Regions from separate parts of the Microbacterium sp. F1-18 genome, predicted to be linked through region 2. Evidence: predicted binding sites of a transcription regulator. Region 2 holds the regulator's gene; the other holds the start of a gene.
The links. The regulator LexA, encoded in region 2, represses DNA repair genes until DNA is damaged. The targets are predictions, from matches to a motif close to TCGAACANNTGTTCGA.
Positions count from the first base shown of each region.

Region 1: ACU6RU_RS13400 (DUF222 domain-containing protein) is a predicted target of LexA. The motif match lies at 3,343-3,358, and genes of this name have one in related genera.

Region 1 covers NZ_JBREVD010000004.1:290,410-295,522, forward strand. The annotation lists gene ACU6RU_RS13390 (bile acid:sodium symporter) at 1-872, shown strand, start outside; partial or broken gene ACU6RU_RS13395 (intradiol ring-cleavage dioxygenase) at 855-1,830, opposite strand; gene ACU6RU_RS13400 (DUF222 domain-containing protein) at 1,938-3,308, opposite strand; gene ACU6RU_RS13405 (DUF3140 domain-containing protein) at 3,505-3,837, shown strand; gene ACU6RU_RS13410 (alpha/beta fold hydrolase) at 3,866-4,672, shown strand; gene ACU6RU_RS13415 (GIY-YIG nuclease family protein) at 4,692-5,113, opposite strand, start outside.
Region 2 covers NZ_JBREVD010000001.1:28,522-33,634, reverse strand. The annotation lists gene hflX (GTPase HflX) at 1-85, shown strand, start outside; gene ACU6RU_RS00175 (dipeptidyl-peptidase 5) at 145-2,052, opposite strand; gene lexA (transcriptional repressor LexA) at 2,120-2,785, opposite strand; gene ACU6RU_RS00165 (LysM peptidoglycan-binding domain-containing protein) at 3,042-3,401, shown strand; gene ACU6RU_RS00160 (histidinol-phosphate transaminase) at 3,473-4,558, shown strand; gene hisB (imidazoleglycerol-phosphate dehydratase HisB) at 4,555-5,113, shown strand, end outside.

The DNA.
Region 1 (5,113 bases), on a different contig from region 2:
CGCTCACCCCCGTGCTGGGCGTCCTGCTGTTCCTCACGTTCCTCTCGATCCCGCTCGCCGGGCTGCGGGAGGCTGTGCGTGACGCGCGGTTCATCGGCGCGGTGATGGTCGCGAACTTCGTCGCCGTGCCGGTGGCCGTGTGGCTGCTGTCGCGGTTCGTCGCCCATGACGCCGCGCTCCTGCTGGGCGTGCTGCTGGTGCTGTTGACGCCCTGCGTCGACTACGTCATCGTCTTCGCCGGCCTCGCTGGAGGATCGCGTGAGCGGCTGCTGGCGGCGACGCCGCTGCTCATGATCGCGCAGCTGCTGCTTCTGCCCGCGTACGTGTGGGTGATGGCCGGGGGTGAGGCTGTCGCGGTGATCGATCCGCGCCCGTTCGCCGAAGCGTTCGTCCTGCTCATCGTCGTTCCGCTTGTGCTCGCTACCGTCGCGCAGGCGGCAGCGCGCCGTTCGCCACGCGTCGGGTCGGTGTCGTCCGGGCTGCTGCGTGCCATGGTGCCGGTGATGATGCTGACGCTGTTCGTCGCGGTCGCCTCGCAGACGGCCGCGGTCGGGGATGCGATGGTGTCGCTGGCGCCCGTGGTGCCGATCTTCGTCGCGTTCGTGCCGTGCGCAGTGGTGGTGGGAATCGTCGCGAGCCGTCTGGCCGGACTCGACGTCTCGCGCCGGCGAGCGGTGGTCTTCAGCGCTGCGACGCGCAACTCGCTCGTCGTCCTGCCGCTCGCGCTCGCGCTCCCGGCGCAGTTCGCGCTGACTCCGCTCGTGGTGGTCACGCAGACGCTCGTCGAGCTCGTCGCGATGGTCGTGCTGGTCGCGGTCGTGCCCCGGCTCATGCCCGACCGCGGCGCGCAAAGGTCAGGGTCGGCGGGGTGAGACCCCGCCCGGAGCGGCGCCCGCCGCCGGTGCCGTCGTCGTGTCCACGCGAGCGGTGAGCGAGACGACGTATCCGGATGTCGCGTCGCCGGTGACGGTGGCCAGCTGGAGGGCGCCTGCATCGTCGCCGAACACGTTGTCGGAGGCGAGCGACACTTGCGCAAGGTTGCGCGCGGAACCGCTGTAGGCGGGGAGCGCGTAGACGGTGCTGCAGACGTTCTCGGGAAGGGCGACCTGTGACGTCGCGATGGCATTCGCGGCGTCGGTCATCGCCGCCGCGTCCGGGTAGACCTCGAAGTGGATGTGCGGCCACCGGCCCGGATAGCAGGCGGGAATGATCGAGGTGAAGGTGACGACGCCGGACGCGTCGGTGACCTGCACCCCTCGCAGGTAGGTCTCGTTCTCGATCCCGGTCGAGTACATCGAGTACCCGCCAGCGGCGTCGCAATGCCATACGTAGACGGCAGCCCCGGCGAACGGCACATCACCTCGGGCGGTGTCGAGGATCGTGAGCCGGAGGGTCATCGGCACGCCGTCCGCGGTTGCGCCGCCCTCCAGGGACGATCGGATGTCGCTGCGGACGATGCCGGACCGCTCGAGGACGTCGGGCCCGTTCGAGCCGTCGCCGGGGTAGGGGCCCGGCGGTCTCGTCAGGGATCTCGCCGGCGGGCAGGCCCGCGTTCGCGACGGCTGTCGCGGACGGTGTCGCGGTGGGTGTCGCGGTGGGTGTCGCCGTGGGCGATGCGGCGGGCGAGACCGTCGCCGTGGGAGTGCAGGCCGCGAGAGCCGCGGCGCCCAAGCCGATGCCGGCGAGGCTCAGCATGGAACGCCGGGTCATCAGCGTGCGGATGTCGAACGCGGCGCCCTGATCGACGACTTCGTCGTCGGCGCGGTCGAGCAGGCGGCCCTCGTAGGCCGGCCCCGCGGGCGTGCGGTCGGGTTCGGGGATGCGGCTCACGTCTGACTCCTCGGTTGGTTGTGCACCGAGCATCGCCCGCCAGCCCATCCGTAACGTTGGACGAGCCTATGCGCCGGATATGAGACCCGCGCGAGACGGGCGCGCCGTCAGAAGGGTGGTCTCTCCGGTGGTCCACCCGAGTCGATGGTGAAGCACACCGCGGGTATCGGCACGTCTTCGCGGTACACCCGGCCGAGGGGTGAGGTCCATTCGAGGACCCCACCGCCGAGCTGTCTGACCTTCCATTTCGTGAACTGCTTCATCGAGTGGTGTCGCTGACACAGGTGGGCGAGGTTGAAGATGTGGGTGTGCCCGCCGAGGGCGTAGTCGATGGTGTGATCCAGTTCGCACCGGATCGCGGCCCGCCGACATCCGGGGAACCGGCAGTGCTGATCCCGCGCCATCAGGAGCTTCTTCATCGACGAGGTCGGCCGGTAGGTGTCGATCTCAATCGGGGTCCTGGTGACGGGGTCGATGAACAACCGATCCCACTCGGACACCTGCCCGGCGAGCTGCCGCACCGTGTCGGCATCGACGAGCCCGGCCCCAACGGCTTCGGCGGGGTTCTGGTCACGCCCCATCAACGTCTCCGCCGTGACGGCGACCTGCACGCGTGCCCGGATCGCCCCGAGCCCACCGGCCCGGTCGGTCCCGTAGGTCGGGTCGACCACCGGCGCCCCGCCGAGGACGAGGTCGCCCAGAATGTCCGCGCGCAGCTGGTCCATGGTGCGCGTATCGGCGGACTCGCCGGCCCCCGCGGCATCCGCCGCCGAGCTCTCCGCGGCATCCGCCCCGCCCGCCCCGGCGCCCTCAACCCGGGCGTCCTTCACGGACTGCCCCATCTGCGTCAGTCGGTCGAGCATCCCCGCGGCAATGACCGTCGGAAGGTTGGCGACGAGGTGCGACATCCCGTCCGTCCCGTGGAATACCCGCACGCACCGTTCGGCGGCGGCAGCCTTGTGTCGCTCGGTGAAGTTCTGCGGGTGCAGCCGGGCCGCGAGAGCTTCGAGCGCACCCCGCACCCGGGACGGCACATCTCGTTCGCACACCCCGATCGCCGCATCCGCGAACGATTCCCGCACCTCATCCGGCACCCCGGCACCGACCCGCACGACCACATCGACGTGTCCGCGTTCGATCCGCCGCGCAACCCACGCGTCGAACACGGCGGGGTAGCCGTCGATGACGGTCATCGCGTGGTCGATCTCGCCCTGCAACCGGCGGTCGGTGAGTCGCGTCATCGCGGCGGCTTCGGCTGCCACCGACCGCAACTCCATGTCCGACGCCATGCCTCGCACCCCGTCGCGGCGCGCCTCATGCAACGCCGATCGACCCAGCCCTGCCAACGCCCGCATCCGCGCGACATCCCCGACGTGGAAGAGGTCGAGCGCCTCAGCGAAACCCGCGAAAGCCGCAGCGTGCGGCGCCCCGCCCGAGGCACCCTCGCCTGCGAGCTCGCGATCGCCGTTCGATGTCATGTTCCCATAATGGCAGCAACCCCGGACGTCGTCATCGAATATATATCCGTCTGTGTAGAAGTCATCGAATACGCGAATTGTGCAGGAAACGCCCAACCCGCCGACGACAGAAACCACGAAAGGACGGCACGCCGCGCCGAGACACCGTGCTGTCAAGAGGATGCATCCCGGCAGCCGCCGCAGGCACGATCGCGCCATGAGCGACGACGACGATCAGACCCGGCGGGAGTTCCGGGATGCGGTGAACATGAGTCCTGCCGAGCTCGAGAAGTGGCTCGACACCGACGAGTCGAAAGAGGTCGGGCAGAAGGAGGGCGGAGGCGAGTCGACGGGTCACCGGTCGGGCCGCCGCATCGTCGACATCCTGCGCACCAACAAAGGCGATCTGACCGAGTCCGACGTCTCTCACATGCGCAGAGTCGTCGGCTATGTCAACCGGCACCTCGCGCAGCGCCCCTCCGGTGACATCACCGAGACGGCCTGGCGCTATTCGCTCATGAACTGGGGTCACGACCCCGCGAAGAAATGACGGCCCCGCTGGGCGGGAGAATGGAACAGTGAGCATCCCCGCATCCTCCGGTCTGACCGAGCTGCCCGAACCGCGATTCGTCCTCGTCGGCGAAGACGGCCATCGCATCGCCACCTACTCGTGGGGGGAGGATGAACTTCCGACCGTGGTCGTCGTCCACGGATTCGCGTCGAACACGAAGGACAACTGGGTCTCGACCGGCTGGGTGCGAGACCTGCAGCGTGCCGGGTTCCGCGTCCTCGGTCTCGACCAGCGCGGTCACGGGGCGAGCGACAAGCCGCATCGCGCGTCCGACTACGACCTCCATCAGCTCGCCTCCGACGTCGAGGCGGTGCTCGACACCTACCTCGTCGACACGGCGATGTACGTCGGGTACTCGCTGGGTGCGCGCGTGGGCTGGGAGGTGCTGAAGGACTTCTCGGCGCGCATCACCCGCGGTGTGCTGGGTGGCGTGCCCGACGGCATCCCGCTCGCCCGCCTCGACATCGACCAGGTGCGGGCGCTCGTCGAGAACGGCACCGAGGTGACCGATCCGGTCACGCAGAACTACGTTCGACTGACCGAACGGGTTCCGGGCAACGACCTGCGGGCGTTGCTGGCGATCGCCGGCGGCATGCGCGCCTCGGGCACCGCCGACCCCGACCCCGCCAACGCGCCGGAGCAGCCTGTGCTGTTCGCGACAGGATCGCGCGACGCGATCATCGAGGGATCGAAAGCCCTCGCCGCCGCGACGCCGCAGGGACGATTCGTCGAGATCCCCGACCGGCATCACTTCAATGCGCCGGGGTCGCGGGTGTTCCGACAGACCGCGATCGAGTTCCTCACCGAAGAATGACGCGGCGCCGGCCGCGGAGTCATGACGACGCGCGCCGGTAGGCGTCGCCCAGCCAGCGGTCGTAGGCGAGCCATGGGTCGGATGCCGCTGCCCGCAGCGTCTCGATGTGCTCGGTCAACGGGTCAGTGAGCGTGAACCACTCACCGCCCTCTCGCAGGGCCGCGAACTCGCGGTGCCGCTGCTGTTCGAGCGGCCGGCCGCCGCGCTCGAGCGCAAGGAGCTCGTCGTGCCGGATCGCGGCCAGCCGCTGACGCGGCCGCTCGCTCGTGCCGATCTTCACGCGCGCGCCGAATCGCAGGTAGTAGACGACGGGGACGACCGGTCGGGGTAGATCGGCGTCGAACGCGTCGCCCAGGCGCCACCCGCAACGCCGACACAGCCAATGCCCCGTGTCGGCGTCGACCCCGCCCGCCCGCCCGCCGCAGACGCGGCACGGGGACG
Region 2 (5,113 bases):
GACCTCGCACGAGGAGGACGGCACCGCCGTGCATGCTCACGTGTCCGAGCGCCTCGCCGCCGAGCTCGCACCCTACGCCGTCTGAGTTGCCGCTCGGGTGTATCAGCCCGCCATGTTCAGGGCTCGGGGCACCGGGTCGAGGGCTCAGTCGAGTTCGACCGGCGCGACCCCCGGGGTGTCGAAGCCGAAGACCTGGCCGAGGAATGCCAGCTCGCTTTCGAGCGCGTGCACGATCGTCTCCGTGCGCCGGAACCCGTGGCCCTCGCCCGCGTACAACACGTAGGCATGGGGCACTTCCTGTGCGACGAGAGCGTCGCGGATGGCTTCCGCCTGCGCCGGGGGCACGACGGCGTCCTCGTCGCCCTGCAGAAGCAGCAGCGGCACCCGGAACCGTTCCGGCCGGCTCAGGGGCGACCGCTCGATGTAGACCTGCTCCGCTTCGGGCAGCGGGCCGATGAGCCCGTCGAGGTAGCGCGCCTCGAAGTCATGCGTCTCAGCCGCCAAGGCGCGTGCGTCGCCGACGCCGTACCGCGAGACGCCGGCACCGAACACGTCGGTTCCGACCAGCGCCGCGAGCACGGTCCAGCCGCCCGCGGAGCCGCCCTCGATCGCGAGACGTGACGGGTCGGCGAGTCCGTCGGCGGCGAGCCCTCGGGCAGCGGTCGCGACATCGTCGACGTCCACGACGCCCCACTGGCCCTTCAGTCGTTCGCGGTACGAGCGGCCGTAGCCCGTCGAGCCGCCGTAGTTGACGTCGAGCACGCCGATGCCGCGACTGGTGAAGTAGGCCACCTTGCTGTCCGCCGTACCGCCCACATGCGAGGTCGGACCGCCGTGTACCCACACGAGGTACGGTGGCAGCTCATCGGTCGGCGCTTCGACGTCGGGATTGGTCGGCGGGTAGGCGAAGGCGTGCACGGGGCCGTGCGGGCCTTCGGTCGTCAGCTGACGGGCGTGCGGAATCCATGCCGCATCGACATCGGGAGCGCCGCCGCGCACCGCGGTCGCCTCGCCGCTGTCCAGATCGACGATCCACAGCCCCGTCGCGCCCGGCATCGTGCCGCTGACGAGGGCGCTGCTGCCCGCGACATCCTCGATCTGCAGCCGCGCTGTGGCGGGTACCGGGAGCGGGACGGCGCCACCGTCGCGGTCGATGACGACGAGCTGATCCGATCCGTGCGTGCGGACGGCGACGACGCGGCCGTCATCGAGCGGCGCGTACCAGCGGGTTCCCAGCACCCACAGCCCGCCGCCTGTGTCAGCGTCGGCGGGGGAGATCGGGGCCGGGTTCGCGTCGGCGTCGGGGTCGACGCGGTAGAGGTTCCAGCGCCCGGTCGGCTCGTCGACGACGACGAGCTGGCCATCGGGGGTCCATTCCGGCTGAAGCGCGGCCGTGCTGCCACCGGCGACGTCACGGACCCGGTGCGGGGCGCGGAGGTCGACGACGCGGATGCGGGTGCGGTCCCAGGGCATGTCCGGGTGGTCCCAGGCCACCCAGGCGAGGTGCGAGCCATCGGGTGAGAGGGCGGGCTGGGCGACGAAGTCGCTGCCGCCCGCGAGCTCGGTCACGCCCGAAGCGTGGGCGCCCGTAGCGCCGTCGATGCGCACGATGTGGCGTCCGGGAGTGCCCTCTGAGCGTTCGCGTTCGCGCACCGCGAGCAGGACGCCGCGCTGCCAGCGAAGCCCGCCGTAGTGCGTGCCGCTCTCGTCGGGGGTGAGCGCCTCGGGCTCGCCGCCGGGGCGGAGGCGACGGATGCGCTGGTCGGACTTGTCGACGAAGAACAGATCGCCGTCATCGGAGACCGCCCACGCACCTCCGCCGTACTCGTGGACGCGTGACCGGGCGTTCCAGGGGGCGGGAAGGACGACCTCGACCTCGCCGTCGCCTCGGCGGCGCACGACGGCGACGCGGCCGCCCTCGTCGGGCAGCGACTCGCCCCACCAGACCTCATCGCCGACGAAGCCGGCGCCGTCGAGGCGCAGTGACGACGAGCTCGCCCACGATGCGGTCAGGGGAGAAGGCCAGGAACCGTAGGGCAGTTGCTGCGACATACCGCCACGCTACGCGAGCCGCGGCACCCCGCGGCGAGATGACGGGAGGTGCGCGGCGGCGCGCGGGTCAGACGGCGCGGAGGACGGCGACCACCTTGCCGAGGAGCGTCGCGTCGTCGCCGAGGATCGGCTCGAAGGCGGAGTTGCGGGGGAGGAGCCAGGTGTGACCGTCGCGCTGACGGAGTGTCTTCACGGTCGCCTCGCCGTCGAGCATCGCGGCGACGATCTCTCCGTTGTCGGCTGTCGCCTGTGCGCGCACGACGACCCAGTCGCCGTCGCAGATGGCCGCATCGATCATCGAGTCGCCGACGACCTTGAGCATGAAGAGCTCTCCCTTGCCGACGAGCTGGCGTGGCAGCGGGAAGATCTCCTCGACCTGCTGGTCGGCGGTGATCGGGACCCCGGCCGCGATCCGGCCCACGAGAGGGACCAGGGCGGCGTCGCCGAGAGCGGGCGCCGCATCGGCCGGGTTCTCACCGGCCGTGCCGGGGAGGTCGATCAGGACCTCCATCGCCCGGGTCTTGCCGGGGTCGCGGCGGAGGTAGCCGCTGAGCTCGAGCTGGTTCAGCTGGTGGGTGACGCTCGAGAGCGACTTGAGGCCGACCGCGTCGCCGATCTCGCGCATGCTCGGCGGATAGCCGTTGCGGGCGATCGCGTGCTGGATCACCTCGAGGATCGCGAGCTGCTTGTCGCTCAGATTCTTGCGTCGTCGCGTCTGCGGCTTCTCGCTCATACCGCCGGTCTCCTGTCGTCACGCCCCGTCCCCGACCCGATGTCGGAGGTTCGTGGTGGGCTCTCGCTGTCGAAAAGGTAGCCCGATACGACGGCGACATCACGGAACGCTCCGCGTGTCTCTTCGATCGGTCTCCGATTTCGGTGGGTGGTTGACACCACACAATATCGAAGATACGTTCGGAACCGAAGTTCGCACCCGTCTCTCCCGGCCGAGAGGCGAGGGCGAATCTTCCTACCGCTCCCGAGGAGATGTCATGACCACGATCGATGCCCGCTTCGCACCGGCCCCCCGTACCCGCCTGCGTATGACGCGCCGCGGACGCCGCGTCGTTGCGACGATCGCCGCCCTCCCGGCGGTCGTCGCCATCACTGCGGTCGCACTCTCCGGCGGTGGCGCGCTCGCCTCGAACGACGCAGGGGCGCCCGCGGGCTCGTTCACGACCGTCACCGTGATGTCGGGGGAGTCCCTCTGGTCGATCGCCGAAGAGGTCGCCCCCGCGGCCGACCCCCGCGACGTCGTCGACGCGATCGTCCGACTCAACGCGCTCGGCTCGGGTCAGCTCGAGGCCGGCCAGACGCTGGCCATCCCGCTCGAGTACACGGACGCCAGCTGACGAGCTGCTGCGCGCGGTGAGTCCGCCGAGTTCGGTCACTCGACGACGCGCTGCGGCCTAGCATGGGTGGGATGAGCCCGAGTCTGGATGATCTGCCCCTCAGAGACGATCTGAGAGGCCTCACCCCGTACGGTGCCCCTCAGGCGCCGCTCCCGGTCGCGCTGAACGTCAACGAGAACACGCATCCGGTTCCCGAAGAGGTCGCCGACGACATCCTGGATGCCGTCGCCCGTGCCCTGCGAGATGTCAACCGCTATCCCGATCGAGAGTTCACCCACCTGCGCGAGTCCTTCGCCGAGTACCTGGGCCACGGTCTCACGGCGGATCGGATCTGGGCTGCGAACGGATCGAACGAGGTGCTGCAGCACCTGCTCCAGGCCTTCGGCGGACCGGGCCGCACCGCGATGGGCTTCGGCCCCACCTACTCGATGTACCCGCTGCTGACGCGCGCGACCGGCGCGCAGTACGTCGCGGGGACGCGTGCGCCCGACTTCACGCTCGACGCCGCTTCCGCCGCAGCGCAGGTCGCCGATCTGCGGCCCGACGTCGTCTTCCTCTGCGCCCCGAACAACCCGACCGGCACACCTCTCGGTCTCGACGTCATCGAGGCTGTCTACGACGCGACCGACGGCATCGTGATCGTCGACGAGGCCTACCAGGAGTTCGCGCCGCGCGAGAGCTCTTCCGCTCTGACGCTTCTCGGAGGTCGCGAACGGCTCGTCGTGTCGCGCACGATGAGCAAGGCGTTCGCGTTCGCCGGCGCGCGCGTGGGCTACCTCGCGGCCGACGCCACGCTGATCGACGCCCTGCGTCTCGTGCGCCTGCCGTACCACCTGAGCGGTCTGACGCAGGCGGCGGCGACCGCTGCGCTGTCGCACTCGTCGACGATGCTGCGCATGGTCGACGAGATCGTCGCGCAGCGAGACCGGATGTCGGCGACGCTCGACGCACTCGGCTACCGCGCCTACGAGAGCTGGACGAACTTCGTCCTGTTCGACGGCGTCGACGATCCGCAGCGCACGTGGCAGGCGCTGTACGACCGCGGCATCCTCGTGCGCGACGTGGGCATCCCGCGCAGTCTGCGTGTCAGCGCCGGTACGGAAGACGAGACGACCGCCTTCCTCGAGGCACTGGCCTCGATAGACTCGGAGGCATGACCAGCCCCCGAACGGCCAGCATCCGTCGCGCCACGAGCGAGTCGAGCGTCGAGCTCGAGCTCGACCTCGACGGCACCGGGAGCAGCACGATCGAGACGACCGTGCCGTTCTTCGACCACCTGCTGACGGCGTTCGCGAAGCACTCGCTCACCGACCTCACCGTGCGCGCGGCGGGCGACACGCACATCGACGCGCACCACACGGTCGAGGACGTCGCGATCGTGCTGGGGCAGGCGCTGCGTTCCGCCCTGGGCGACAAGTCGGGCATCTCCCGTTACGGTGACGCGCTCGTTCCGCTCGACGAAGCACTCGCGCAGGCTGTCGTCGACATCTCGGGGCGCCCCTATCTCGTCCACACGGGCGAGCCCGAGGGGTACGAGTACCACCTCATCGGCGGACACTTCACCGGGTCGCTCGTGCGGCACACGTTCGAGGCCATCGCGTTCAACGCCGGCCTGACGATGCACGTCACGGTGCTGGGCGGGCGCGACCCCCACCACATCGCGGAGGCGGAGTACAAGGCGTTCGCGCGCGCGTTCCGACAGGCCAAGGCGC